DNA from 3 places in the Shewanella frigidimarina NCIMB 400 genome. Region 3 is predicted to be linked to each of the others. Evidence: predicted binding sites of a transcription regulator. Region 3 holds the regulator's gene; each other region holds the start of a gene.
What was found. Region 3 encodes LexA, which represses DNA repair genes until DNA is damaged. Its sites were predicted from a motif close to TACTGTATNNNNATACAGTA; they were not measured.
Positions count from the first base shown of each region.

Region 1 (10,055 bases), 960 kb from region 3:
TCTATCCAGCTGAGCTACACGCGCAAAATCGGTAAAACAAGCCATTCATAAATATTGCTATCGTCTGCATGTTAAGTGCGCGACGTTACTTAATGAATGGCGGAGAAGGAGGGATTCGAACCCTCGATGGGATTTAAAGCCCATACTCCCTTAGCAGGGGAGCGCCTTCGGCCACTCGGCCACCTCTCCGCAATATATGGTGCGCGTGGGAGGAGTCGAACCTCCGACCGCCTGGTTCGTAGCCAGGTACTCTATCCAGCTGAGCTACACGCGCATAAATTGGGTTTTAGTGAAACATGAAATGGTGCGCGTGGGAGGAGTCGAACCTCCGACCGCCTGGTTCGTAGCCAGGTACTCTATCCAGCTGAGCTACACGCGCATTCATGTTTAACACTTTAATAGATAATGGTGCGGATGGGAGGAGTCGAACCTCCGACCGCCTGGTTCGTAGCCAGGTACTCTATCCAGCTGAGCTACATCCGCATCGTATATCTATTGTAAGAAATGGCGGAGAAGGAGGGATTCGAACCCTCGATGGGATTTAAAGCCCATACTCCCTTAGCAGGGGAGCGCCTTCGGCCACTCGGCCACCTCTCCGTTTCTTGGCGCACATATTACTGTTTGATGAAAATAAGTCAAACCCTTTTTAGGAAACCTAACTTCATTTGGAGTGTTTTTAAGCACATTGGAGATAATAGACTCAAATCTTGATGAAAACAGTCGTTTTTTGATGAATATTCTTTTTAATTTACAGACATAATCTCATTAAACCTCGGTTCATCCGACAAGCGTTTTAAGGTTTTTCTCCAAAGAGATCTTTAAAGGCATCGTTGATTTAAACAACTTAACCTCCTCAATTGGACAATTTATACTCCCAATGACAATTCCACATCATATTAAGTAATAGAAAATGGCAACATAAAGCCATTTTGAAGATGTTTATCTGCTTTGACTTGCATGAGCTTACGATGAATTTGTAGTGTTCAACAATTACAACGCTAGAATCAGACTGAATGATCCAAACTTAAATGAATATACGTTTAAAGAAAATGGCTTAGTACTGATTGTTAACTACAAATAGCATCCTGTGATCATTCAACACTAACTTAACTAAATGCATCAGACGGATAACAAATATAATGACAAATCCCTTATAGATGCATTCAACAAACTTAATAAGTGTGCTGAAATCGTCTTGTGAGAGCCTCATTCATTTCACTTCAACCTTGCATCAACTTAAAGGGAAATAGTCCTACTTACTCTAACAAGCTTAAATTGAAGCGGTGAGGTGCTCTAAGCTACAACTAATGTAACCTCAACGCAGAATAACAGATGGGTCAAGCGATAAACGTTAGAATAATAACGGGTCACTCATATTCAAATTGACCCGTTATTATTTGAATTTGGGTCTAAATTTGAGGCTACCCCGTGAAATCACACTTAACTAGCTGGTCTTTCGATTGAATTCACCGCACAAATAGCTTTTTGATGACAGTAAAAATGCCGAATAGAATTTAACGAATAAGGACTGATTAAGCATTACGGTAATATACCGTAATGTAAAAAACAAAAAAGCCAGCAAATGCTGGCTTAATGATATCGACATAATCTGCCGAAATTAGTAATTACCACCTTCAGAAGGGGTTCCTGACTTCTCAGATTGAATACGTTGGTAGATCTCTTCACGGTGAACAGATACTTCTTTAGGTGCATTTACACCAATACGTACCTGATTACCTTTAACACCTAGCACAGTAACGGTGACTTCATCACCGATCATTAATGTTTCGCCTACTCGACGAGTCAAAATTAGCATTCGATTGCTCCTTTAAGTTCAATCTGCATAACACGCTTTATCCGTAATATGCGCTCATTATAAGGTCTGCTTTACATAAAATCATAGTATCAATTTCTGAATACATCAGTTTATAAAGCAAATTCTCTTAGGAAATCATAAAACTTGACGATTAGTCGTCTTTTAAAACGAGAATAACCGTAAATTAATCACATTCACGATATAAGATTCAGTAGCTAAACAATCCAATACGGCAAACCAATAACAAAAACGACAGGAATTGAAAACCAATACAATATTAAAGTACTACACAAGTACAATAGTAAGCATTGCCCAACGCTTGCAACCCTTTAAACGCTTTTACTGTTAGCAAGTTAGTTCACTATGCCAAATCTACTCATAGCACTCAAGTCATAAAGTCGCATATCTTAGACTTTATGACTCAATTGCCAAAAAAAACGCTAATCTACAGATTTCATTAACTTAAACGTTCGTTTACCCAGGGCTCTACAAGGGCTAATGCTGCGGCTAAATTCTCAGGCTGAGTTCCACCAGCTTGTGCCATATCAGGACGTCCACCGCCCTTACCGCCAACATGTTGTGCAACCATTGCAACTAACTCACCCGCTTTGACCTTTTTGGTTAAATCGTTGCTGACACCAGCAATTAAATTAACTTTACCGTCTTTAGCAGTACCTAGCACAATAATCGCAGATTTTAACTTTTGCTTCAGCTCATCTTGTAATCCACGAAGTGAACCAGGATCAATACCATCAAGCTGTTTAACTAAAAGTTTAACACCATTAATTTCTACCGCATCACCTGCCATATCGGCACTGGCCGCAGCAGCTAACTTATCTTTTAATTGGGATAAATCTTTTTCTAATTGCTTCACTTTATCTAGCTGAGCTTTTAACTTGACCACAACTGAAGCACTATCGGACTTCAGTAGTTGTGCAGCTTCATCTAACATGGCTTGCTGCTCGGCAATATAAGCCATTGCAGCAATCCCCGTAACAGCTTCAATACGACGTACTCCTGCGGCAATGCCATTCTCAGAAGTAATTTTAAATAAACCAATATCACCAGTGCGGCCAACGTGAGTACCACCACACAGTTCGATAGAGAAATCCCCCATAGTGACAACACGTACTTGGTCATCGTATTTCTCACCAAATAATGCCATTGCACCTTTTTCTTTGGCTTCATCAATGGCCATTTCGGCGGTACAAAGTTCATGGTTGCGACGAATTTGGGTGTTAACCAAGTCTTCAACAGCTTTCAATTCTGATGGCTTAACCGCTTCAAAATGAGCAAAGTCAAAGCGTAAGCGTTCAGGATTAACAAGTGAACCCTTTTGAGACACATGTGAGCCTAACACTTGACGTAATGCAGCATGCAATAAGTGAGTAACAGAATGATTCAATTGCGTACGATGGCGTAACTTTTTATCCACCTGCGCGGTTAACTGTTGCCCGATCACTAACTGACCTTGAGCTAGTTGACCTTGGTGACCTGTAGCTGGACCAAATTTTTGAGTGTCTGCAACGGTAAATACTACACCATCTGCTGTCAGCAGGCCTTTATCACCAACCTGCCCACCAGATTCTGCATAAAATGGAGTATTGTCTAATACTACTACGGCATCCTGACCCGCTTTCACGGTATCAACCGCTTTACCGTCAACATATAAAGCAATCACATTAGGCTGACCAGTTAACTCTGTATAACCACTGAATGCGGTTTCTGCGTCGATAATTAATTGGCTATTATAATCAGCACCAAAGTTACCTGCAGCTTGTGCACGGCTTCTTTGTTCAGCCATTGCAGACTCAAAGCCAGCTTCATCAACGTTAATATCACGTTCACGACAAACATCTGCAGTTAAATCAACAGGGAAGCCATAGGTGTCATAAAGTTTAAATAAGGTGTCGCCGTCTAAAGTATCACCTTGCAAGCTATTCAATGCGCCATCTAAAATAACTAAACCGCGCTCAAGAGTGCGAGCAAACTGCTCCTCTTCCGCTTTTAAGGCTTTTTCAACAATAGCTTGAGTTTGTTTTAAGCCAATGGCGGCATCGCCCATTACGCTAATAAGTGTTGGCACAAGTTTGTAGAAAAATGCGTCATTAGCGCCAAGCTTGTTACCATGGCGAACTGCGCGACGAATAATACGACGCAACACATAACCACGACCTTCATTTGATGGCATTACACCATCAGCAATTAAAAATGCACATGAACGAATGTGGTCAGCAATAACACGCAGAGATTTATTTTCTAAATCAGTTACACCGATAATTTCAGCAGTTTTGGCAATAAGTTGTTTAAAAATATCGATTTCGTAGTTTGAATGCACGCCTTGCATAATCGCAGCAATTCGCTCAATACCCATACCTGTATCAACAGAAGGTTTTGGCAATGGCAACATTTCACCGTCGGCTTGACGGTTGTACTGCATAAAGACAATGTTCCAAATTTCAATAAAGCGATCACCGTCTTCTTCAGGCGTACCTGGGCGGCCACCCCATATATGATCGCCATGGTCGTAGAAAATCTCACTACAAGGACCACAAGGACCGGTATCACCCATCTGCCAGAAGTTATCTGACGCAAAAGCTCCGCCTTTATTATCACCAATGCGGATCATGTTTTCTGCTGGCACACCTATTTTTTGAGTCCAAAGATCATATGCTTCATCATCGGTTTCATAAATAGTCACGCAGAGGCGTTCTTTTGGCAGCTTGAGCGTTTCAGTTAAAAAGGTCCATGCAAAACGAATTGCATCTTCTTTGAAATAATCACCGAAACTAAAGTTACCTAACATTTCAAAGAAAGTATGGTGACGAGCGGTATAACCCACGTTATCTAAATCGTTATGTTTGCCACCCGCGCGCACACAACGTTGAGATGTTGTCGCTCGAGTGTAATTGCGTTTATCCATGCCGAGGAACACATCTTTAAACTGGTTCATACCCGCATTGGTGAATAACAGTGTTGGGTCATTTGTGGGAACAAGCGAGCTGCTATCAACAACCTGATGTCCGTTATCTTCAAAGTACTTTAAAAAAGCGCTTCTTAACTCTGCTGTAGTCTGAAACATGAAATGGCCCTGAATATAGAAAATACGAAAGTAACGAGCTTGGCATGCAAGCCTGTAAATGTAAGCATTATATACTGAATTTACGTCAATGTGCGAGATGAGTGACTCGATTATCCTCTTCGCAGAAACCGATAATAATAGTTATTAATAAGCTGTCTCATTGACTAAGCTTAAGTAGCATAAGTCTGGGTAATAAACGCTTCTCAAACAACCTCCTGCCCTACTAACCGCATTGGGTTAACTGACAATAGGCTATTTATTGCCTGTCAATTTGCTTAATTTAGCAAAACAAATATTGAGGTGGACAGGCTGGTTAGCAATAATGGTTTTTATCGAGTGCCGGATTACTCTTCAAATATAAAATGATCTAAATTCAGTTTAATTGATTCGAATAATTAGCCGCTATTAACTATTACGATAAAACAACAGTCTTGGATAGGAATAAACTAGCTTTAAAAATATATGAGATAACAGCAGATCTAGCAGGTAGTTTATTGCAGGATTTGATTTCACACGCTAAATACTAAATACCAAGCGCTTAGATATTGAATATAAACAAGTTAATACGTTTTACATTAAGGTAGCTTAAGCTTACTAAAAGTAATGTAGAGTAACAACGATGTCATAACAACGGCTGAAACTCACAATAACGAGTACATGAATTTTTGAGTATATCAATGATTAAGCGGTGTAGTTTTTAGCTGTGAAGTTATTCGCGGTATAAATGTCTGAAGATTTTAGGGGAATATTCGCGGCGCGCAACATGCGCTACCGCGATAGAGGTAACTGACTGGCTAGTTTAAAACACTTCGCCAGTTTCAAGGTCAATATTCTCATCACTTTCTGTTTTTGAATCTGATGAATTAGCACCACCATTCAATAACATAGCACGTAAAGTGGTATTAATTTCGCTAGCAATGACTGGATTCTCAGTCAAGAACTTACCTGCGTTAGCACGGCCTTGACCAATTTTTTCGCCTTTGTAGCTATACCAAGCGCCCGCTTTATCAACTAATTTATGAGCAACGCCTAAATCGACTAACTCACCGGTACGGTTAATACCTTGTCCATAAAGGATTTGGAATTCCGCTTGCTTAAACGGAGCCGCAATTTTGTTTTTAACCACTTTGACGCGAGTTTCATTACCGACAACTTCGTCACCGTCTTTAATGGCACCGGTACGACGAATATCTAAACGTACTGAAGCGTAGAACTTTAGTGCATTACCACCGGTGGTAGTTTCTGGACTACCAAACATCACACCAATTTTCATGCGAATTTGGTTAATAAAAATAAGCAAAGTATTTGATTGCTTAAGATTACCAGCCAGCTTACGCATAGCTTGGCTCATCATACGAGCGGCGAGGCCCATATGTGAATCACCAATTTCACCTTCAATTTCAGCTTTTGGCGTTAATGCCGCAACAGAATCGACCACAATAACGTCTACAGCACCAGAACGAGTTAACGCATCACAAATTTCTAATGCTTGCTCACCAGTGTCTGGTTGTGAACAAAGTAGGTTATCAATATCTACGCCTAGCTTTTTGGCATAAATAGGGTCCAGAGCATGCTCTGCATCAATAAACGCACAGGTTTTACCTTCGCGTTGCGCTGCGGCGATCACTTCAAGAGTTAACGTCGTTTTACCTGATGATTCTGGACCGTAAATTTCAACGATACGTCCCATTGGCAAACCGCCCGCACCGAGTGCGATATCCAATGAAAGCGAACCGGTAGAGATAGTTTCAACATCCATTGTGCGATCTTCGCCCAACTTCATAATTGAGCCTTTACCAAATTGCTTTTCAATTTGGCTTAAAACGGCGGCTAGTGCTTTCTCTTTATTTGGATCAACCTTCATTATAAAACCCTCTTAAGGCATTCAATACGTTTAGTAAAATGCTATTTCGACTTAGGTGAAGTGATGTGAATCATTTCAATATGTTCATCAGTATACTGTATAGTCATACAGTATCAAGTGCTGAGCTGATTTTTTTTTTAACCTTTGAGAATTGCCTATTTACATCAATATTTTATCCCCATAAAATTTTTTGTTTGAATCTATTTATACGCTGGGGACAAATATTGTTAAGATTAGCCCCATAAGATTTACGTCCTACGATTGATTAATAGTGAAGTGTTCATAATGACAGTGATTGATACCAGCGATTTAGAAAAACACACCCCGATGATGCGCCAGTATTTGGGCTTAAAAGCGGCCCATCCTGATATGTTATTGTTTTATCGAATGGGTGATTTTTATGAGCTGTTTTACGATGACGCTAAACGCGCTTCTGAAATGCTAGGTATTTCACTGACGGCTCGTGGAAAAAGCGGCGGAGACCCGATTCCCATGGCAGGCATTCCATATCACGCCGTCGAAGGCTATTTAGCAAAATTAGTTAACATTGGTCAGTCTGTGGCTATTTGTGAGCAAATTGGTGATCCAGCGACATCGAAAGGGCCCGTTGAACGCCAAGTGGTGCGTATTGTGACCCCTGGCACCTTAACCGACGAAGCTTTACTGCAAGAAAAACAAGACAATTTACTGGCGGCACTGTATCAGGGTAAAACGGGTTTTGGTTACGCGACGTTGGATATTTCATCAGGTCGTTTTGTGGTTGCTGAATTACCCACTCGTGAAGCTTTAGAAGCCGAATTACAACGCACTAATCCAGCTGAGCTACTGTACAGTGAAGATTTTACTGACATGTTATTGATCAATAATATGAAAGGCATCCGTCGTCGCCCTGAGTGGGAGTTTGACTACGACACCTGTATTAATTTACTGCTCAATCAATTTGGCACCAAAGATTTACACGGTTTTGGAATTACTGATGCACGATTAGCGTTACAAGCTGCAGGTTGTTTAATGCAGTATGTCAAAGATACCCAAAAGATGGCGTTGCCACATATCAACTCGATTGTGCGCTTTAATCAATCAGAATCAATTATTTTAGATGCCGCAACCAGACGTAATTTAGAGTTAACTCAAAATTTATCTGGTGGGCGGGAGAATACTCTCGCATGGGTATTGGATAATACTGCCACCCCTATGGGTAGCCGTATGTTACAACGTTGGATCCATGAGCCATTACGCAATCGTCAAACAATTCAATATCGACATAGTGCGGTCAGTGAACTGATTGAACAAGATTTGTATCAAACGTTACATGAGCAACTAAAAAGCTTAGGTGATATCGAACGTATTATGGCTCGTTTAGCACTACGTAGTGCCAGACCACGTGATTTTTCACGCTTAAAGCAAGCACTAACGCTTCTGCCTGAAATCCAGCAAACATTAGCAATATGCCAACAACCTCGATTAAACACGTTAGTACAATTACTGGGTGAATTTCCTGAACAACACGATTTATTAGAACGCGCTATTGTAGACAACCCTCCCATGTTAATTCGTGATGGTGGCGTTATCCGTACTGGCTATAATAATGAGTTAGATGAATGGCGCAAGTTGAGTGAAGGCGCCAGTGATTATTTAGTCGAACTTGAAGCTCGTGAGAAACAACAAACAGGGATTAATACCTTAAAAGTCGGCTATAACCGAGTTCATGGTTACTATATTGAAGTGAGCCGTTTACAGTCAGATAGAGTGCCACTGAGCTATCAGCGCCGCCAAACACTCAAAGGCACCGAACGTTATATCACCCCAGAATTGAAAGAATACGAAGAGAAAGTACTGTCTAGCCAGGGCAAAGCACTCGCGCTTGAAAAACAACTGTGGGAACAACTGTTTGACTTGTTGTTACCTAAACTACAAGAATTACAGCAGTTTGCAACGGCTGCTGCCGAGTTAGATATATTAAGTAACTTTGCCGAACGAGCAGAGTTATTTAATTATCAATGCCCACAAATGAGCCACGACATTGGCATTAATATTGAAGCGGGCCGCCATCCTGTCGTTGAGCGAGTTAGCCAAGCAGCGTTTATTGCTAACCCAGTTGCATTAACACCACAGCGCCAAATGCTTATTGTTACAGGCCCAAATATGGGCGGTAAATCAACCTATATGCGCCAAGTAGCATTGATTACATTAATGGCACATATCGGCTGTTTCGTTCCAGCAGACCATGCTCAAATTGGTGAAATCGACCGGATTTTTACCCGTATTGGTGCATCAGATGATTTGGCATCAGGCCGGTCAACTTTCATGGTTGAAATGACCGAAACAGCTAATATTTTACATAATGCGACTGCGAACAGTTTAGTGTTAATGGACGAAATCGGTCGCGGCACCTCAACCTATGATGGTTTGGCACTCGCTTGGTCTGCTGCTGAATATCTTGCGAAAAACGTCAGTGCCCTGACATTATTTGCTACTCATTATTTTGAGTTAACCCAATTGCCCGAGCTGTTACCGTCAGTAATTAATGTGCATTTAGATGCAATAGAACACGACGACACAATTGCCTTTATGCATTCGGTACAAGAAGGTGCTGCAAGTAAAAGTTATGGTCTACAAGTTGCAGCCCTAGCGGGTGTTCCGGCCTCCGTCATTAAAGCGGCAAAACATAAGCTTCATCAACTGGAAAACCGAGATATGACATTATCTCAACAGAATCCAACTCAAGTGAGTATGAACTTATTACCTCCAATTCCAGAGCCATCACTAGCACTGGAAAAGTTAGCCCAAATTAATCCAGACGAGTTGACGCCGAAGCAGGCTTTAGATTATTTGTATGAATTGAAGCGATTAAGTCACACGAACACCTAGCGCCGAAAATAACTGCTTAAGTGTTTTTTTGAACTGTGGAAGCCTGCAAAGGCTTCCATTTCAATGACATATCAGGTGTTACATCGAACAAGTAACAGTCTCAGTAACAACTTTAAAAATACGTTGAAATGAACTAATAGCATTAAAACACCATCAATAATAGCTAGGTTATATCGTCAAATTGCAACTACACAACGCTTAAATTAAGTTGGCGATTAGTGGGATAAACCTAATCACATGAGTCAAAATACAAATACTCATATAGGTTTTAACCCGAACATCGCAACACCTTAATTGACCTTATTGAGACATTAACGATGACATATCATTTGTGTGTTGATGATAGTCTACCGCTTAATATTCACAATATACTTCCACTATCCATTAGTCTCTGAATAATGCTTCAACTGACAGTCCTTGCG
Region 1 is NC_008345.1:1,247,674-1,257,728, reverse strand. It holds tRNA gene SFRI_RS05500 (tRNA-Arg) at 1-24, opposite strand, end outside; tRNA gene SFRI_RS05495 (tRNA-Ser) at 98-189, opposite strand; tRNA gene SFRI_RS05490 (tRNA-Arg) at 198-274, opposite strand; tRNA gene SFRI_RS05485 (tRNA-Arg) at 303-379, opposite strand; tRNA gene SFRI_RS05480 (tRNA-Arg) at 407-483, opposite strand; tRNA gene SFRI_RS05475 (tRNA-Ser) at 506-597, opposite strand; gene csrA (carbon storage regulator CsrA) at 1,619-1,816, opposite strand; gene alaS (alanine--tRNA ligase) at 2,274-4,898, opposite strand; gene recA (recombinase RecA) at 5,698-6,762, opposite strand; gene mutS (DNA mismatch repair protein MutS) at 7,048-9,633, shown strand; gene rpoS (RNA polymerase sigma factor RpoS) at 10,018-10,055, opposite strand, start outside.
Region 1: the regulator LexA is predicted to act here: its motif matches at 6,856-6,875, upstream of recA (recombinase RecA).

Region 2 (10,055 bases), 2.0 Mb from region 3:
TCGTAACCTAACCAGGCTTGTGCACTAAACTGGGTGGGATCTTGCGGATCGACGCCTTTTTCAAATTGATCCAGCATGACTTTTGTTAATAGAGGATCATCATTACCGCCGGCAAACACAGCTGAGCTAGTCAATGTGGCGCTCAGACTCAACAGTCCCAAGGCCATTAAATTCGTTTTATTCATCTGTATTCCCCTTATTTCACCACGACTTTTCTGAACATGCCTGGCATGTGGAATAACAAGTGGCAATGATATGCCCATTGCCCTTTTGCATCGGCGGTGACTAAGTAACTGATCTTAGAACCCGGCTGAACTAATACCGTGTGCTTACGGGGAATAAAATCAGGGTCGCCTGTCTCTAACTCACTCCACATACCATGCAAATGCATAGGGTGAGTCATCATCGTGTCGTTCACTAAGGTGATCCGCAGTCTTTCTCCGTATACAAACTCTAATGGCGCGGCGTCCATAAATTTCACCCCATTCACAGACCACATATATCGGTTCATATTGCCGGTTAAATGCAGTTGAATTTCGCGGCTAGGTTGGCGCGTGTCGTAGGTAGGATGTAAGCCTTTAATATCGCCATAAGTTAATACTTTGCGGTTAAATTGTTGTTGATGGTCACGCAATCCAATCCCTGGATCGTGTAAACCACTTTTTGGGGCATCGGCACGCATATCCACTTGTGGGCCGAACTCGGTATCAATGTGTTTAATTTCATAGTTACTGCCAAAGCCTGCAAGCCCTAGTCCTGAGACTGTCGCTTTAGCAGCGTCCATGTTCATTTTGCTGTGATCCATGCCTGACATATCACCGCCGACCATAGCCATCTTGCTGTGGTCCATGCCTGACATATCACCGCCGCCCATAGCCATCTTGCTGTGATCCATGCCTGACATATCACCGCCACCCATAGCCATCTTGCTGTGGTCCATGCCTGACATATCACCGCCGCCCATAGCCATCTTGCTATGATCCATGCCTGGCAAATCACCGCCACTCATATCCATGCCCATATCACTGTGGCCAAGGACGGGCCTTGGATCCATTGGGGGAATAGGAGCATGTAAACTGGCATCTGAGGTAAGGTTACCTACCGTAAAGCCGGTGCGGTCGATACTCTGAGCAAAAATGCAATAGGCATTATCAACCTCTGGCTCAATAACCACATCATAGGTTTCAGCAACACCTATTCGAAATTCATCCACAGAAACCGGTTGAATGTTCTGACCATCACTGGCAACAACAGTCATTTTGAGACCCGGTATACGCACATCAAATATGGTCATCGCAGAACTATTTATAAAGCGTAAGCGCACCTTCTCATCTTGTTTAAACAACCCTTGCCAGCCCTGTTGCGGTGGATTGCCATTCATTAAATAAGTGTAAGTTGAGCCGGTCACATCAGAAATGTCGCTGTCACTCATGCGTGCGTTATTCCACATCGAACGAGCGTTCCACGTATTGGTTAAGCCATTTTTATTCACGTCAGAGAAAAAATCCATTACCGTACGCTCACGGTAATTATAGTAGTCGGCTTGCTTCTTTAATTTGGCATAAATGTTTTCAGGGGCTTCGTCAGACCAATCAGACAGCATGATCACATAGTCACGGTCATATATGACCGGATCGGGGGTCGCTGGATCAATCACAATAGCGCCGAATAAACCGGTTTGTTCTTGATAGCCTGAATGACTGTGATACCAATATGTGCCACTTTGCTGGACGGTAAATTGATACTCAAATGTTTCACCGGGTTTAATGCCATCAAAGCTAAAGCCAGGCACACCGTCCATTTCGGTGGGTAAAATAATACCGTGCCAGTGAATAGAACTATCATGGTCGAGATTATTTTTTACTCTTAAGGTGACTGTTTCACCTTCTTTCCAACGTAATAACGGCGCGGGCAGTAATTGGTTTACCACAGTAGCTCGAGCAGATTTCCCGGTAAAATTAACCATTTTATAGTCAATTGATAAGTCGAACACTTTGCCAGAAAGCTGGCTCAACGATTGGCTTAACGCATTGGCAAAGGCATTTTTAGGGAAAGGGATCGACATCAATGCCAACATGGCGGATGCACCAAACACAAAACGGCGTCGGCTGTTGTTGAGTTCACTGTTTGTCGTTTGAATCATGGGTTTTATCATGTATTGCGATTTCATTGCACAGACTCCTCAAGCGAGTTCACTTGGGCGTAAACCTGGCTACTGCCATCATTTTTCAACAGTAATACTTGGTATGGCATAAATTTATCTTGGTACTCCATACCAGGGCTGCCCACAGGCATAGCGGGTACGGTTAGGCCGATAGCATCTTTAGGGGGGGTGGCTAAAAAACGACTAATGAATTTTGCAGGGATATGCCCTTCAAACACATAACCTTGAGATGACACTGCGGTATGGCAAGATTGCATTGAAGCAGGAATACCCTTTGACTGTTTAAACTCATAAAGGTTGTTAATATTGTGGGCATTAACACTAAATCCACGCTCACGAATATGCGTTAGCCATTTCTCACAACAGCCACAATTGGCATCTTTATAAACAGTGAGTAATGGCGCCGTAGTGCCGGGCTCTGCTGCATGGGCAGGTAACATCCCTCCCATAATTTGCAGAATAAAAATAGTACCTATGACACGAAAAAAACGAATAGAATTGCGATATAGAGCAGACATAATATTGCCTCCAAATCAAATTTCGTCACATTAAACAACGCGGTTTAATGTCAATTTATTAACCGAAAAGTTAAAAAGTTGAAACTACATGATTGGCTAGGACAGTTAGCAAAAAAAGGCGTAACTGTGCCTATGTTAGGCAAATATTGGAGGACGGTATAAAGATGAAAAATACTGAGGCATTAGTGCTGAGGTAAACATTGTTGCAGAATTAACTAAGCTGACTTCTGATTTAAGCGTTGGCATTGCCATCGTTAAAGCGACTGATAAACATGAGCCGACAGGACAATGGCAGGTTTGAGCACAACAATTGTCACTCTCATTGTCAGTCATATTATTCATGGCATTCTTTAGCATATTCATGTCATGACAATCATTGTTATTATCTGTCGATAATGTTGACTTTGTCATTGAGCTCATTGGCATATTAGCTGACATAATCACAGACGCAAAAGCCTGACCGACAAACGTCAGTAAGACAAACATCATGATTAAGTGGGCTTTACGCAAAATATACTCTCCAAAAATAACAGCAAACAGAATAGTGAAATGTATTATCTTAAACAAGGGTTATGTAAAATTGTTTTGCTTAGTATTGACTATAAACCTACGTGCAGCACATAGGTCAAGCAGGTTTTTATAACGATAGGGCGCTATACAAGCGCCCTATCGATTTTGACTATTGTTGCATCATTTTACTGTGTTGTTTCATGATAATAGCCATTAACTCTTCGTGATTAACTAATTTCACGTTTTCACCTTTTACGCTGTCACGGTCTAAGGTTATCATCGGTGATGCAATAAATTTCTTTGCATTAGTTGAAGAGAAAATCTCTTTGCTACGCACTTGAATATCTTCATCTTTGGTTAGATGTAGGCTCCAATATAACGCATCGGATTTAATAAAATTCGTATCGTCTGCTCCTGATGAAAACACATCATAAAACTGTAATTCTATTAGATGTTGACCAGGAGACACCTCCATTTGGGCACTATTTGATACCGATTTACCATCGATCGCGGTAAAAATTAAATAGTCAGGTAATGAAATTGTGGCAGCCATAGATACTGAGCTAGCTAAAGATAATAGTGTGATCGCAATGAATTTTTTCATAATAAACTCCGTTAACTTTTTGATACTTATAGTTTTTGATGCTTATAGTTGAAGCAACAAAAATCTTTATAAATTAATGTGGGTAACTAATAAAAATAAAGAATTAAGCTATCGGAGGTGGATTTTGGCTTACTAGAATGGTGGGAGTTGATGCCCATAAAGACGAACTCACTTTAGCACTTGTTAGTGGAGCATCGGTGAGATTTGTTGCTGATATCAAAAATGCATTCGCGACAGCATGACAATGGCTAATGCATTGACTCATATCGTTTAAACAACAGTCACCGTTAGTGTCGCAGTCACCTTGCATCATCGTTGATTGCTGCATGCTACTCGACTGCATATCTGACATAGCCATTTCATTAGACATAGCAAAACTTGGAACAAGTAATTGTCCAAGTAGTGAAATTATCATTGCTATGTTTAACAGCGTATTTCGCATTATGTCGGCCATATGATGAGTACGATTTAACATTAACAATTTAACTAGAGCGATAATCAGAGCTGAATCACATTTTAAGATTTAGCCATAGTTGAATGCCCTTTACCTTACATGTGCTATGGCAGAGTAATACCACTGTTACAATAAACCTAAGTAATAAACCTTAGTAATAAAAAATCTTAGCATTTAATGCTAGGTAAGCATTTCCATTGGGTTGAATATTGAGGTGTGAGTAAATCACGGCGCATGGCCCATTTTTGTTGTATCCCTTGTGCAGCCAAAAACACTGTATCGCGGCCGTATCGTTGGTTGATGCCGTCAAGCGTGTCCATTAAGGCATAATTAACCTTCGCGGTATTAAATAAATCAAATTGAAAATGTTTCTCGCTGGTTAAATCAACTAGGCCTACACCAATTTTGTAATAACGAACACCATTGCTAAATAATCTCGGGGCGGCGTCGGTCATGGCTTTGGTGAGTTCAATGGTGCAATTGGTTGGACATGGAAAATGGACGATAACTTTATAACTCACAGGCCGTTCGTCATGGGGCGAATTACTGGCAAATAACAACATGGTTTTACAATGTGAGCCTTGTTGACGAGCTTTACTTGCTGCGATGCCAACATGTTTACTCAATGCCTGTAATAGCGATTCAAAATCACAAATACGTTCGCCCACACTGCGGGTGGAGAAAATTTGTTTTTTATCTGCCCTAGCCTCATCCCATTGTTTACACACTTCGCCGTTAAGTTCGCGTACCGTGCGTTCAATTTCAATACTAAATTGTTTTCTGGCCAAACTGGGTGGCATAGAGGCGAGATCGTATGCGCTGCGAATATTCATCAATTCAAGCTTTTTACTGATGCGCCTGCCAATCCCCCACACCTCTTTTACGGCAAGTTGGCGTAAAATGTCATTACGTAGTTGCGCAGTGTCGATAACGCACACTCCTTGGTATCCCGGGATTTTTTTAGCGGCGTGATTGGCTATTTTAGCTAAGGTTAACGTTTGCCCCATGCCCACACAAACCGCCAGGCGGGCTTCTTTCCAAACTGCGCGACGAATTAACTGACCCTGGGTATACAGGCATTTGATAGCAGGATAACAATGTTTAAAAGACAGAAAGCTTTCATCGATGGAGTACACATGTTGTTCTGGCGCAAAACGACCTATTATTGCCATCATCTTTGCCGATAAATCGGCATACAATTCATAATTAGATGAGCACACAATGACATTGCGCTGAACGCATAATGCTTTAGCTTGAAAGTAAGGCAAAAACTTCTCAATACCCGCCTCTTTTGCTTGCCGATTAGCAGCAACAATACAGCCATCGTTATTGCTCAGCACAATAATAGGTCTGCCGCGCCAGTCAGGGCGAAAAACCTGTTCTGCACTGCAATAAAAAGCATTGGCATCGACTAAGGCAAACATTGTTACCTAACCTTTTTTGCTGATAAGCAGTGGGCTTTGACGATGACAACGAATCGAGCGAATCACCACACCTTCAATACTAAAGTCATCATAGTCGCAGATGGTCACAGGTAAATGTTGCTCATTAGACGACATCAGCATTCGCCGATGCATGTCGAGAATTTTACACACAAATTCACCATTAAAATTAGCCACTATCACGTCGCCATTTCTAGCCGTTTCATGGCGGTCGACAATCAATAAGTCACCATCATATATTCCCACGCCTTGCATCGACTCACCTTGGGCTAAGCCGATAAAAGTGGAACTTGGATGCTGGATTAATATCTCATCAAGGCTGAGGCCTAACTGAAGATACTCAGCGGCAGGTGATTCGAAACCGGTAATACCGGCACTGGCTGCAATGGGAATAACGCGCATATGACAACCTCTAATATAATATATACTGTATAAAAACACACTGTATAAATAAACAGTATATATTAGCGTTAAATTTTGTCAGCGCAAGTTTATTTGCTTTAAATCGCGACAAGCGGCAGTTATGTTCTATAGCTAACGCTTCTTCAATGTAGCAAAGCGTCAATACATCAAAGTGATAGCTTCATTATTGATGAAATAATATGTCCAAGGTCAAAATATAATCAGTAAGCTTGGTCTACACTGTTAACAGGAGCAAAAACCAAGCTAACCTGTTTATAAAACAAACGAATATACTTATTTCATATTGGCTCGGGGGTCTAGCATGACACTCGCAACATTCCATATCGACATGCACGATGATAACTGCTTACTGAACCTTGCTGGTGATTGGCAATTAGGCCAAGCACCGCTAGGCGCAGATATTTGTGCTGAGCTGCCATCCAATTGCCAATCTATCACCTTAATCACCACAGAATTATCCCACTGGGATTCAAGCCTCGCCATTGCCTTATTACAATTATCTCGCTGGTGTGAACAGCAAAAAATATCACTAGACACTCAACAAACACCTCAAGGATTGCAGCAATTACTGCAACTGGCTACCGATGTTCCTGTTTATCAACCCACTAATGATGGCGCTATTGGCGGATTGTGGCCGACCTTACGCCGAAGTCTTATTAAGCAAGGCTTACAGGTGCACGATGGATTAGTATTCGTTGGCGACTGTACCTTGGTATTAGGCCGTTGGTTGGGAGGTAAAGCGAGGACTCGTAGAAGTGATATTATTTTTTTTATCGAACAGGCGGGGCCTAAAGGACTTGCGATTGTCACCTTAATTAGCCTGCTCGTGGGAATGATTTTGGCTTATTTAGGTTCGGTACAGCTGCGTCAATTAGGCGCCCAGGTATATGTGGCTAATTTAGTGGCTATCGGAATGGTGCGTGAAATGGGCGCTCTAATGACAGGCGTTATTATGGCCGGCCGAACCGGAGCTGCTTATGCGGCGCAGTTAGGCACCATGCAGGTTAATGAAGAAATTGATGCGCTGCGAGTAATGGGCATTCCTACCATGGAGTTTCTGGTTTTACCGCGATTATTAGCATTAATTTTCATTATGCCACTAATGTGTATTTATTCAGATGTAATAGGCATGCTTGGCGGTGCGTTAGTTGCTAACGGGATGGGCGTAAGTTATACCCAGTATATTTTGCAAACCCAGGTTGCGATTGATTGGGTAGATATTTCTACCGGTTTAATCAAGAGTTTAATTTTTGGGTTTTTAATTGCGATTGCGGGTTGCCAGGCGGGACTGCTTTGCGGACGTGACTCTAATGCCGTTGGCTTAGCGACAACCCACGCTGTGGTTAAGGCCATCGTGTTTTTGGTTGTCGCCGATGCGGCGCTTAATATCTTGTACGATAAATTAGGGATCTAGCCATGGTTGATGATGCCTTTATCAGTGTACGTAATCTATCAGTCGGCTACGGCAGTACCGAGGTGCAAAAAAAACTCAACTTCGACATTAACAAGAATGATATCTTTTTTGTCATTGGCGGCAGTGGTTGTGGCAAAACAACCTTGCTGAAATCGATGGTGGGATTACTCACACCACTAAAGGGTGAAGTACTCTATCAAGGCAAAAACTTTTATGAGGCAGATGAACCCACGCAGGTAGCAATGCTCAAAGATTGGGGAATTACCTTCCAAACTGGCGCATTGTTTTCGAGCATGTCGCTTGGCGAGAATGTGGCGTTACCCATGCAGCTCTATACCGACCTTTCGGAGCGACAAATTGCCGAAGCCGTCGCCTATAAACTGGCACTTGTCGGCTTAGCGGGCTTCGAGAAATTTTATCCTGCCGAGTTAAGCGGCGGTATGCACAAACGCGCAGGATTAGCACGGGCGCTGGCATTAGACCCTCAATTGTTATTTTTTGATGAACCCTCTGCAGGTTTAGACCCTATTAGCTCGATGCGTTTAGATCAATTGATCGTGCAAATATGCCAGGCGTTAGACTCTACCGTGATCATTGTGTCCCACGAGCTGCCCAGTATATTGTCAATCGGCACTCGCTGTGTATTTCTGGATAATGAGACCAATACTATGCTCGATTGTGGTGACCCACGAGAATTAAAAATACACAGTAGCCAGCCTAGGGTTCGTCAATTTCTCAATCGTACCGAAAAATCGGAGATCTCATGAGTAAAAGCCAACGACTTCCGCTCGCGATTGGTGCCTTTATATTTGGCGCAATTATCTTAGTGTTTATTGCATTACTGTTCTTTTCCGGTGGGCGTATATTTGCAGAGAAAGCCCCTGTAGTGATGTTTTTTAACAGTTCTGTGCAAGGGTTACAGGTAGGCGCACCGGTAAAATTAAAAGGGGTCATAATAGGTGAAATAAGCGATATCAGTATCGATTTCCCCAACGACAGTAGCCAGGGTGTCACGGCTGCGGTTCATGCCGACTTATTGTTGAAACGTATCAATATAAAAGGGATCCAAGTAGGTGAAGAGTTTTTTTCTCACGCCATCGATAACGGCTTACGCGCCCAGCTGAATTATCTGAGTTTACTCACCGGACTGCTATATGTTGAGCTGGATTTCTTTCCCAACACGTCACCGGTATTTCACGGAGAAAAAGATCAATTATTAGAATTGCCGACCATCGCGACTGATTTCGAATCACTGTCGAAAGACTTGCAATCGTTAAACTTAAAAAGTTTAGTCAACAATGTCGATAATTTAGCTCAGCAGCTCAGTGACATTGCCGCCAGCGGAAAAATACAGCAAGCACTGGATAATTTTGATAATGCAGCCAAAGCAGTTAAAAGCACCGCGATTAACTTAGACAACACTCAAGCAGCATTAGGTAAAAATGGGCTTGAAGTGCTGCTAAAACTCGATAATTTACTGGTGCAATTAAATCATGATGAACCCAAGTTCGTTGAGTCGCTAAACCATAGTTTAACTGAATTACGCAGTACACTATTAAGCATTAATCAGCTTGCAAACCAAGCAGGCAACACACTCGACCAAAACTCGCCATTGTTGATAGAACTCACCAATACATTGGAAGAAATCCGCCGCACAGCTCGATCGCTACGAAGCTTGAGCGAAACCTTAGATGAACAACCTGAGGCCATCATACGTGGCAAAAAAGCCCTACCTTTAGGAGAATAATGTCATGGAAAAATATGAAGTTTGGAGCATTAACTGGGGGATCGGTTTACTGCTATTGAGTTTAGTGAGTGGCTGCCAAAGCTCTCCCGAAAAACAATACTTTGTGTTAACTACAATGCCCAGCCAAATGGTATCTGGCAGTATTGCATTAGAGCATGACATTGGTATCGGGCCAATTGACGTAGCCGAATACCTACATTTTACGCAACTGATGTATCAACTGGACGATGGTAGCCTGCAACGATTTGCCAATAGTTATTGGGCTGAACCGCTTGAGCAAGGTATCAGCCGAGTCATGAGTATCAATCTAAGCCAAGGAGATCGCCGTCGTAATCTGGTGTTATTTCCTTGGCGAGCAAACAACACTCCCCAGTACAGCATTAAAATCAAGGTTACTTCCCTCAACCGAGATGGCAATAACGCCAGACTCAATGCCAACTGGGAGCTAACAAACAATTCATTACACCAAACGTTGGCAAAACAAAATTTCATCGCGGTCACTAACGCTGGTTCGACGGCTGCGGAGTTGGTCAGCGCGTACAGCAACTTATTGACTCAGTTGGCTAAGGAAATTGAAAAATCATTACCACAAAATTCAGATTAAACACTCCAGCCAACTGTCAGCATTCTCGCGTCAGAGTTGTCGCGCCAGCGATGTTGTGCAAGCTTTGTTTTATGAGCGGTGGTGTAAATCATAAACCTAACGATTAAGCTGATTTACAGGGTATTGAGTAAACAAACTCAAACAATAGCGCTATCAATACAGATGCCAGTCCCAA
Region 2 is NC_008345.1:2,329,080-2,339,134, reverse strand. It holds gene SFRI_RS10135 (copper resistance protein B) at 1-185, opposite strand, end outside; gene SFRI_RS10130 (copper resistance system multicopper oxidase) at 197-2,170, opposite strand; gene SFRI_RS10125 (DUF411 domain-containing protein) at 2,167-2,682, opposite strand; gene SFRI_RS10120 (hypothetical protein) at 2,818-3,192, opposite strand; gene SFRI_RS10115 (DUF2057 family protein) at 3,362-3,796, opposite strand; gene SFRI_RS10110 (hypothetical protein) at 3,900-4,211, opposite strand; gene SFRI_RS10105 (Y-family DNA polymerase) at 4,418-5,674, opposite strand; gene SFRI_RS10100 (LexA family protein) at 5,681-6,094, opposite strand; gene SFRI_RS10095 (MlaE family ABC transporter permease) at 6,417-7,529, shown strand; gene SFRI_RS10090 (ABC transporter ATP-binding protein) at 7,532-8,296, shown strand; gene SFRI_RS10085 (MlaD family protein) at 8,293-9,276, shown strand; gene SFRI_RS10080 (PqiC family protein) at 9,281-9,880, shown strand.
Region 2: the regulator LexA is predicted to act here: its motif matches at 6,133-6,152, upstream of SFRI_RS10100 (LexA family protein).

Region 3 (10,055 bases):
ATGACAGCAACTGACCCAGCGCCGCTAACAATGCTAGAAACCACCATCATGCTCAAACCGCCTGGCGAATGGCGTGAAGGCGTAACCTTAGAGAGCATTATTGCTGAACTGCAAAAAACCGTGCGTATACCAGGGATGACCAATGCTTGGGTGCAACCGATTAAAACCCGTATCGATATGTTATCTACCGGCGTGAGAACGCCTGTCGGCATAAAAATATCGGGCGCAAATGTTGAAGAACTACAACGTATTGGTGCAGAAATAGAAGCGGTAGTAAACCAATTACCGGGAACTGAGTCGGCATTTTCACAGCGTAGTAGCGGCGGCCGTTATATCGATATCACACCAGACCTTAAAAATGCCGCACGTTATGGCATGACCTTAAAAGACATCCAAGATGTGGTAAAGATTGCCATTGGTGGCATGACAATAGGTGAATCAATACAAGGTCAAGAACGCTATCCAATCAATATCCGTTACCCGCGAGAGCTACGTGACAACATCGAGAAGCTCAGAAATTTACCCGTTCTGACTAAAACGGGTAAGTACTTACCGTTAAGTTATTTAGCCGAACTGAAAATTACCGATGGTGCGCCTATGTTAGCCAGTGAAAACGGTCGCCTTATCTCGTGGGTGTTTGTCGATCTGAAAGACATTTCTATCGGTGAATATATCGTTGCAGCAGAAAAGGCACTTAAACAACAAATTACCCTTCCTCCACGCTACAACTATAGCTTTGCTGGGCAATACGAGTACATGCAACGCGTAGATGCCAAAATGAAAATGGTGATCCCATTAATGATCGCGGTGATTTTTATGTTGCTGATGATGACTTTCAACTCAGTAATACAAGCATCTGTAATCATGTTAAGTTTACCCTTTTCATTGGTGGGTAGCGCATGGCTACTGTATGGACTCGATTTTAATTTTTCAGTTGCTGTATCTGTCGGCATGATTGCCTTAGCTGGGGTCGCCGCTGAGTTTGGCGTAGTGATGCAGGTGTACCTTAATAATAGTATTAAGGCCTATAAAGAAGCCGACAATTACCACAGCAAAGCGGATTTAACGGCTGCATTAATTGAAGGTGCAGTGATGCGCATTCGCCCTAAAGCCATGACCGTCGCCACCATCTTTTTTGGTTTACTACCGATCATGTGGGGTAGCGGTACGGGTAATGAAGTGATGCAAAAAATTGCTGCGCCTATGGTCGGAGGAATGGTCACTGCGCCGCTACTGTCGCTATTTGTTATCCCAGCAATTTACTTGCTGATATATGGCCGTAAGTTACCCAAGCAATCATTATCTTAAATTTATTTAACCAGAGTTGAGGTTATTACTTTTACCCCTATAAATAAAAATCCCAAACGATTAATCGCTTGGGATTTTTATATGCTAATTACAATGTTATTTACGCTTAAGTGATTCATTAAGTTGGTCGGCTTCATCTTGTTTCTTTTTACGACACGCCGCAATATCGTCAGGATGCCCATATTTGCATGGATCGCTGGCTAAAATTGCCCTAGGGACATTCAGTATCATGTAATCTGTGTCATTTTTATTGTCATCTGCATTGCCAATATTATTACCAATATTGATGATATCGGTACCACGGCATCCCGTAAGTATCACTAAGCTAGATAACAAGCTTAATTGGATTATCCATTTTTTCATTGTTGTAATATTCCTTGTTTTTGACGCGCAAGCAGCATCATGCGGATAATCCCCCATAGCATAATAATCGCACCGATAATCAACATAATAATAATGATCAAAGGGTTGGCTAACATAGGCAAGAAATCTTGGTCAAACCCTACAAGGATACCGTAGAGTCCAAGACCAAATAATATCGTGCCAGGAAAATCGATCAGTGCCACTAACAACATATTGCGATGAATACTGGCTAATGTGATTTGGGTGTTTTCCTGTGTCATTCACTCATCCTTGTTTAAATACACTAACTCTTACCAACAACTAATAGTAACACTCTACTAAAAGTAACATTTTACCAACAACTCAATATGACATCACTTAATAATCAAGGTTCAATCGGCCTTCTATCTTAAATCGTCATTCGATCTTAAATCGGCACTCTACATTAAATGATACTCTAGCTTTAATCGGCAACACACGAATATAAATAATCAACATTCATTATGGAAAAATATAATTTTCAGATCTATTTATTGCGCAGCAAATAACGCAATAATGGAAAAAACCCCACCTTGTGGATCATTGAGTACTGAAAAACGGCCTACGTTTGGAATATCGGTTGCTGGCACACAAACAGTAGCTCCCAAGGTTTGTGCTTTAGTCACTGATACATCACAGTCATCAACGGCAAAGTAACTCATCCAGTGGGCAGGAGTATCACCCCATTCTGCAGTCATTGCCATCATTCCGCCAATGGCTTGTTCATCCGCATACCATTCGGTGTATTCAAAATCAGCCACATCATTAAGCTGAGTTTGATAACCTAATACTTGGCTATAAAACTGTTTCGCCGCAGCGGTATCACGACAAGCAAGCTCAACCCAACATAGGGTATTTGATTCTTGCGATCGCTTAATGCCAATATGGTCTTGGCCTTGCCATAATGCAAATCGACAGCCTTCTGGATCTGTGCATAGCGCCATACGGCCAGCATCTCCAACAGAATGAGGCCCCGCAATAATTTCACCTCCAGCTTGAGTCACAGCCTTAGAGGTAGCATCAACATCATCGACCGCAAAATAAATTGTCCAATGAGTCGGTAAAGCCTCCATTTCTGCTGGCATTGGGTACATTGCAGCAATATCATCACCGTCGATTTGCAGCATAGTATAATGCCCTTCTGGCATAGGCATATCATCTGCTCCCCAGCCAAATAGCGCCTGATAAAATGCTTTACCTGCCGCCCAATCATGAGTTGCTAATTCAATCCAGCAAGGCTGTCCTTGTTGATACTGTTGTACCTTCATTATCCTAATCCTTTATAAAAATAGTTGCCTTGTTATAGCCAACATGAAACTTGTCTTATAAGTTAAGTCGATATCAGCAGAAAAGCAAAAAGCCTTCAAACGAAGGCTTTTTGACTAAAAGTTTTTTCACCGGAATTTTTTGCGTCTATTTAAACACCGGCAATATATCGGCCATGGCCAGCAAATGACATGTGGCAGTGATAACTCCAAACAACACCACAATAGCAATTAACGGGGTTCCACCAGGGACTTTAAATCCCTTTGAGTCAGGATATTGTTGTCTTACTTTATAGGCTAATAACGCTGGTACAATAACAGCCCAAATAGTGGCAGCTAGCGCAGCAAAACCAATCGCTAAAATAAATCCATTCGGAAATAACAAACCAAGGATTGTTGGTGGCACAAACGTGACCGCTGCCGTTTTAATTCGTCCTGATCGCGAGTCGTCAAACCCAAATAAATCAGCAAGGTAATCGAACAAGCCTAGTGTCACACCTAAAAATGATGAGGCAACGGCAAGGTTAGCAAATAGGGTTAGCATGTTATCCAGCCATTGACTGGCAATAACCCCAGACAACGCACCCACTAACACACCGATATTGCCACCTTGAGCAATAATATCGGCAAACTGGCTTCGTTGAATATTACCCATCGTTGCCACTAACCAACATATATAAATTACCAATGCGATAGTGGTTCCAGTAATAATGGCTTTAACGATGGTTTTGGCATCTTTACCGTAATATTTGACTAAACTTGGCACATTGCCGTGATAACCAAAACTGGCTAAGCCAAATGGAATCGCGGCAAGTAAATAAGGCAGGTAACGCGATTCACCATCAGGCGACACTAGCTTTATGGTATCGATATCGATTAATAAGTTACCAATAGCCAAAAAGAAAGTAATCACCATGCCGCCAAGCATGATTGTGGTGATACGGTCGACCGCTTTAGTACTAATAAATACCACCAGAGCCAAAACTACCGCAAACACTAATCCGGCTACGCTCTGCGGTAGGCTTACGCCCAATGCAGACAGACTGTGATTCACAATCGAACCACCACCGCTGATGTAAGCATAGGTTAAAATATATAACACAAACGCAATCGAAACGCCGTTAATCACCCGCCAGAACTGCCCCAGAGTCACCCGAGTTAAGGTGTCAAAACTGTCACCTGGTTCAAAATGCAAATTGGCTTCTAATAACAATAAACCCGACATTAGCATGCAAAACCAAACGCCGAGTAACATCGCGATAGAATAGCCAAACCACATTCCAGCACCAACAACGGGTAACGAAAACATCCCCGCACCCACAGTGGTTCCGGCAATAATCATCGCCCCACCCAATACAGATTTACCGCTGGTACGATGCTTAGCAGCATTCATATGATTAGCCATTATTGTCCGTGCTCCGCTTCCACACTATCAACAATGGTTTGTCTTACTAAAGAGCTGAGTAATTTATTAGCGTTATCACGAATTCTGATCACTTCTGCACGATGTTCGTCGCTGCATAAATAGCCCAATTCTTTCAGTTTCACACTCAGGGTGTTATATAATTTTTTGTCATAAAATTCTGGTGCGGTAATACCGTGCAGCGCGCCTAATCGTTGGGCTAACAAATGGCTATCGCGTTCCAGTTCTGAGCGCTCAAGATCTGGTTTTATTGCCAGTAAATTAAAAATAATCGCATAACGTTGCAACGTTTCACTGATAGTTTCGGCTAACAATAACACTTGGGTAATATGACGAGGCGTTATCTCAAATTGATCGCTACCTGTCAGTAAACCTTGTTCAACCATGAAATCTAAAATGCAATCTACATGTTTAGGCACATCATCAATGCTCATAAAGAGTTCAGCTTTAAGCAATGGATAAAAGTCCATTACAATGGCATGAATTCGCTGACGGTCGCACACATCATAATGCACTAAACAACTGGCAATTAATGACGGAAGCGCCATTAAGTGAATAATATTGTTACGGTAATAACTCATGGTGATGGCAATTTTTTCATCAACAGAAATGATTTCGCCAATAAGGTCTTTGGTACTCACAAACTTATTTAACGACAAACAATGATCAACAATTGACTTGCCATTACCTTCTGCCACTGAGGCGTATTCGGTATAAGGCACTGTTTTAAGTAAGGCTAAATACAAATCAAGCTGACGCTCTAACTGGCTTCTTTCTAACGCATTTTGCTCTGACGCTAGTAACACTAAACTGGTCAATGTTACTGAGCTGGCTGCGGCAGCGCCATTGATATTAGTCATTACACGGTTAGCCAATAAATTAACTGATGGCGTAAACCAAGACGGTTTTTGATCAGGATCTTTAGCTAGCTCATCACGCCACTCTGGCGCCTGCTGATTTAAGAACTGTTGTAAATTAATCGGCTCACCAAAATTCACATAACCTTGGCCAAAATTGCCTAACTTACGAATAGCACCAAAGACCTGCCAAACTGATTCTTTTTTCTTTTTCTTACCGCTTAATTCTTTGTGATACGTCGCCACTTCCATCACATGGTCATAACCTAAATACACGGGTACTAATGTCACTGGGCGCTCTATCCCACGAAGCACACTATTAATTGTCATAGCCAACATACCGGTTTTAGGCGCTAACAAACGTCCGGTACGCGAACGGCCGCCTTCAGTGAAATACTCGACCGCATAACCCTTAGCAAATAACTGATCTAAATATTCACGAAATACTGCGGTATAAAGTTTATTACCATTAAAACTACGACGGATAAAGAATGCACCACCACGGCGGAACATCGGCCCTGCTGGCCAAAAATTAAGGTTAATACCGGCAGCAATGTGCGGCGGAACCATGCCCTGATAATACAAAATATACGACAGTAGCAAGTAATCCATATGGCTACGATGACAAGGAACGTAAACAATTTCATGGCCATCATGATGTAACTGTCTTACTTGTTCGGCACCTTTGATATTGATACCACTGTATAATTTGTTCCATAACCAAGTCAGGAAACGTTCGGCAATACGCACCAAACTATCAGAATAGTCGGCGGCAATTTCATCAAGGTATTCAATGGCGGTTTCACGCGCTTTCTCGACCGTTACTTTCTTATTCGCAGACTCTTCTTCAATGGCTTTTTTGATAGATTCTGATTTTAATAAAGAGGCAAACAACGCTTGTCGATTAGGTAATTGTGGCCCTGTCATCACTTTGCGTTGACGGCGGAAATGCACTCGGGCAACTCGGGTTAATTTGTGAGCAATTCTTTTATCAGTACCATGTTCATCGGCCATATGACGAAGCGATAGTGCATTAGAAAACTGGACGAAATTATGGCGCCCTAAAAATAAAATCATTAACCATTTACGTAACCACGTAGGGTTTTCACGTTCAAATACTGCAGCTTTCATGCTGTCTTCTTCTTTACCGGGTGTACGTCCCCAATAAAGGCAAACAGGAACCAACTGTATATCTAATTCAGGACTCTCACTGTGAAGTGACAATAAGCTGGTAAAATAATTAAGGAATTTGTCACCACTTTCACGTTTACCAAATAGTGGTTTGCGGCCCTCTAAACAGACCACACGAGGCACGGTTAAGCCATCAAGCTGTAATGGCTCATAAGGACTGGGCAGACCAAAGCCCTCGGTGATTTCGCTCAACGCGGCAATATCGCTAATAGATTCCGTTTTCATTAAATAAACCAAAGGTTTAGTTGGATCTATATTGAGGTCATCAAAAGGATCGTGAGGGACCACAATGGTCTGTACCATCCACTTTTGAATCCATCTTAATGCTCGTAAAAATATTGAATCTGGTTTTGACATGGTTATTTTCGCAACATAAGCCACTGTAATATTGATGTATAGGATACCAGAAACCACCCTGCTTACACTATCAGACCGATCTATCTTTACGCTTAAGCTCTCACTATCAGAAATAACATAAGACAGAACATTAGTAATAGTTAACTAAAACATATTGTTGAGTGATACTTAATCAACAAAATACAAAAAATAGTTGGTTAATACTTGCGCGAACATAAACACTGTATATAATGACAGTCACTGTATAAAAAGACAGGAATCATCATGAGACCGTTAACGCCGCGCCAAGCAGAAATTTTAGACTTAATTAAAAACAATATCGCCGAAACAGGTATGCCACCCACTCGTGCTGAAATTGCGAATCGTCTTGGCTTTAAAAGTGCTAATGCCGCCGAAGAGCATTTAAAAGCATTAGCCAAAAAAGGCTTTATCGAGATCATGCCTGGGACCTCAAGAGGCATTCGTTTACCTCAAGAAGAACAGGTTGAAACCGGTCTGCCACTGATTGGACAGGTTGCTGCTGGTGAACCAATTTTGGCTCAAGAGCATGTAGAGCAATACTATCAAGTCGATCCAAACATGTTTAAGCCCGCCGCAGATTTTTTGCTGCGAGTACGTGGTGACAGCATGAAAAATATCGGAATTTTAGAAGGCGACTTACTCGCTGTACATAAAATGCAGCAAGCACGTAATGGCCAGGTTGTTGTGGCACGTGTTGATGATGACGTCACCGTAAAACGATTTGAACAAAAAGGTAATGTGATTTATCTGCATGCCGAAAATGAAGATTACAATCCGATAAAAGTAGATTTAAGTTGCCAAAGCCTAACCATCGAAGGGCTTGCCGTTGGCGTTATCCGTAATGGAGATTGGTTATGAACAAACTAATGGGCATCGCGCCACGCCACCCGGGCTTATGGGTAGATTTAACTGAAACAGAACTGCATAGCACCCAAACCATTCAAACATTACAAACTGTCACTCAAGGTGAAGCTGAACTGAGCCAATTGTGCAGCCAGTTAGCGATATTGAGCCAGCAAGGCAGATGGATTGTATTAATTAGCCCGCCCCATATTGGCTATAAACATATGCTGGCAAGTGCTGGTGTAAGAATGGATCGCATTTTACTGGTGCACACCAAAGATGAAGTCGAAACATTATGGGCCATGGAGAAAGCGCTCACTAGCGGTACATCGAGCGCAGTAGTGACTTGGACAAGCTCACTTGATGCTCGCGATAGTCGCCGTTTAGAAATTGTCGCTAAAAGTGCACGTGCATTAGGGGTGGTAATTGAAGATGTGAATGCTCACTTACCTCACAAACATCAACTTGTTAGCCCTACTTTAACAAATGGAACAAGTAATTTTTGCTCATTTCACTAAGCACGAACCCTTCATTACCAAGCCCTGTATTGAATTCAGGGTTTTTTTTCATCTTTTTTCAGCCTATTAGCCAACAAAGTGATCTTGATCAATGTTTAATCTACAAGTAATGTGGTTAACAAGGATGAAACATTTTTTATCTTTAATTGGACGGGAATGACAGTAATCAAGATTACTTTCAGACCAATGATCCAAATCAAAATTGATAAGTTCAGTCGTAGGTACAAGCGTGGTGCACAGCTAACAATAAAACCGTAAACCGTCTGTTTACAGCCACCAAAGTACTTTGAGGTCATCAAACTTTTTTCGGGAACCGAAGAGTTTGCATAGAGCAGAGAATTACTGTGTGACTCTTCTTTGTAGTTGCTATTTGCAATTAGCAGAGGAGTAGTCTTGTGAAGCAATGGTTGTATTGTTTACTGGTTGTGTTTGTAGCACTTCCGCTTGGGGCAACAGAAATGCCCCTCAACATGACTCAAGGCGTGACAGATATCAGTGGCAAGGTTTACGACCTCCATATGACAATTCTTTATATCTGTTGTGTAATTGGGTTAGTGGTGTTTGGGATCATGATTTACTCAATGATTTATCACCGCAAATCAAAAGGCGCTGTCGCGGCCAATTTTCACGAAAGTACCAAAGTGGAAATTGCTTGGACCGTCATCCCTTTCATCATCTTAATCGGCATGGCTATTCCAGCCACCAAAACCTTGATTGCTATGGAAGATCCCAGTGATGCTGATCTCACCATAAAAATTACTGGGTCGCAGTGGAAGTGGCATTACAGCTATTTTGATAAAGACATCGAATTTTACAGCACATTATCCACCCCCAGAGCTCAAATTGATGGCAGTGAGGCCAAAGGAGAACATTACCTCCTCGAAGTCGATAAGCCATTAGTACTGCCTATTAATCAAAAAGTGCGCTTCTTGATGACATCTGATGATGTTATTCATTCATGGTGGGTGCCGGCGTTTGCCGTTAAAAAAGATGCCAATCCAGGCTTTATTAACGAATCGTGGACCCGCATTGATAAACCCGGTATTTACCGCGGCCAATGTGCCGAATTATGCGGTAAAGACCATGGTTTCATGCCGATTGTGGTGCAAGCATTATCGGAGGCCGATTTTGATAATTGGTTAGTGGAGCAAAAACAACTAGCAAGTAATGCTGCTGCAGCCGCTGCGGCATCAATGTCTAAAACCTTGTCTCTTGAGGAGCTAACCTCACAAGGTGAGCAAATCTATATTGCTAGGTGCGCCGCTTGTCATCAACCCAATGGCGCGGGTCTTCCTGGTGTATTCCCATCATTAATTGGCAGCCCTATCATAAAAGGGCCTGTTGAAGATCACCTGAATATCGTCTTAAACGGTAAACCAGGAACCGCAATGCAAGCCTTTGCAAAACAACTTAGCGCCCAAGAAATTGCCGCAGTAATTACCTTTGAGCGTAATGCCTGGGGCAATAATAGCGGTGATGTAGTGCAAGCAGTTGATATAGGCAACTTTTTAGGCAGTAACGAGGCAAGCACCGAACCAAGTAAAGCAGTAACCGATGCAGCAAGTACTATTGCAGCCACGGCAACTGACATTACCGATGCGGTTACCGACAAAGCCAATCAAGTTGTCGAAGCCGTAGCAGAAACTGTTGTACCAGAGGATCTGCCCACTTTAACCTTGGAGCAATTAATTGCTGAAGGTGAGCAGGTTTATGCTACGACATGCGCTGCGTGTCACCAAGCCACTGGCGCAGGTTTACCTGGCGCTTTCCCTTCACTTATTGGCAGCCCTGTTGTTACCGGACCGGTTAGCGGACATATCGATATCGTTATGCACGGTAAACCAGGAACCGCAATGCAGGCATTTAGTGGTCAACTTAGCCCTCGCAAGAT
Region 3 is NC_008345.1:284,655-294,709, reverse strand. It holds gene SFRI_RS01400 (efflux RND transporter permease subunit) at 1-1,308, shown strand, start outside; gene SFRI_RS01395 (hypothetical protein) at 1,405-1,671, opposite strand; gene SFRI_RS01390 (hypothetical protein) at 1,668-1,931, opposite strand; gene SFRI_RS01385 (VOC family protein) at 2,181-2,957, opposite strand; gene mtr (tryptophan permease) at 3,103-4,359, opposite strand; gene plsB (glycerol-3-phosphate 1-O-acyltransferase PlsB) at 4,359-6,782, opposite strand; gene lexA (transcriptional repressor LexA) at 7,047-7,661, shown strand; gene SFRI_RS01365 (cell division inhibitor SulA) at 7,658-8,164, shown strand; gene coxB (cytochrome c oxidase subunit II) at 8,560-10,055, shown strand, end outside.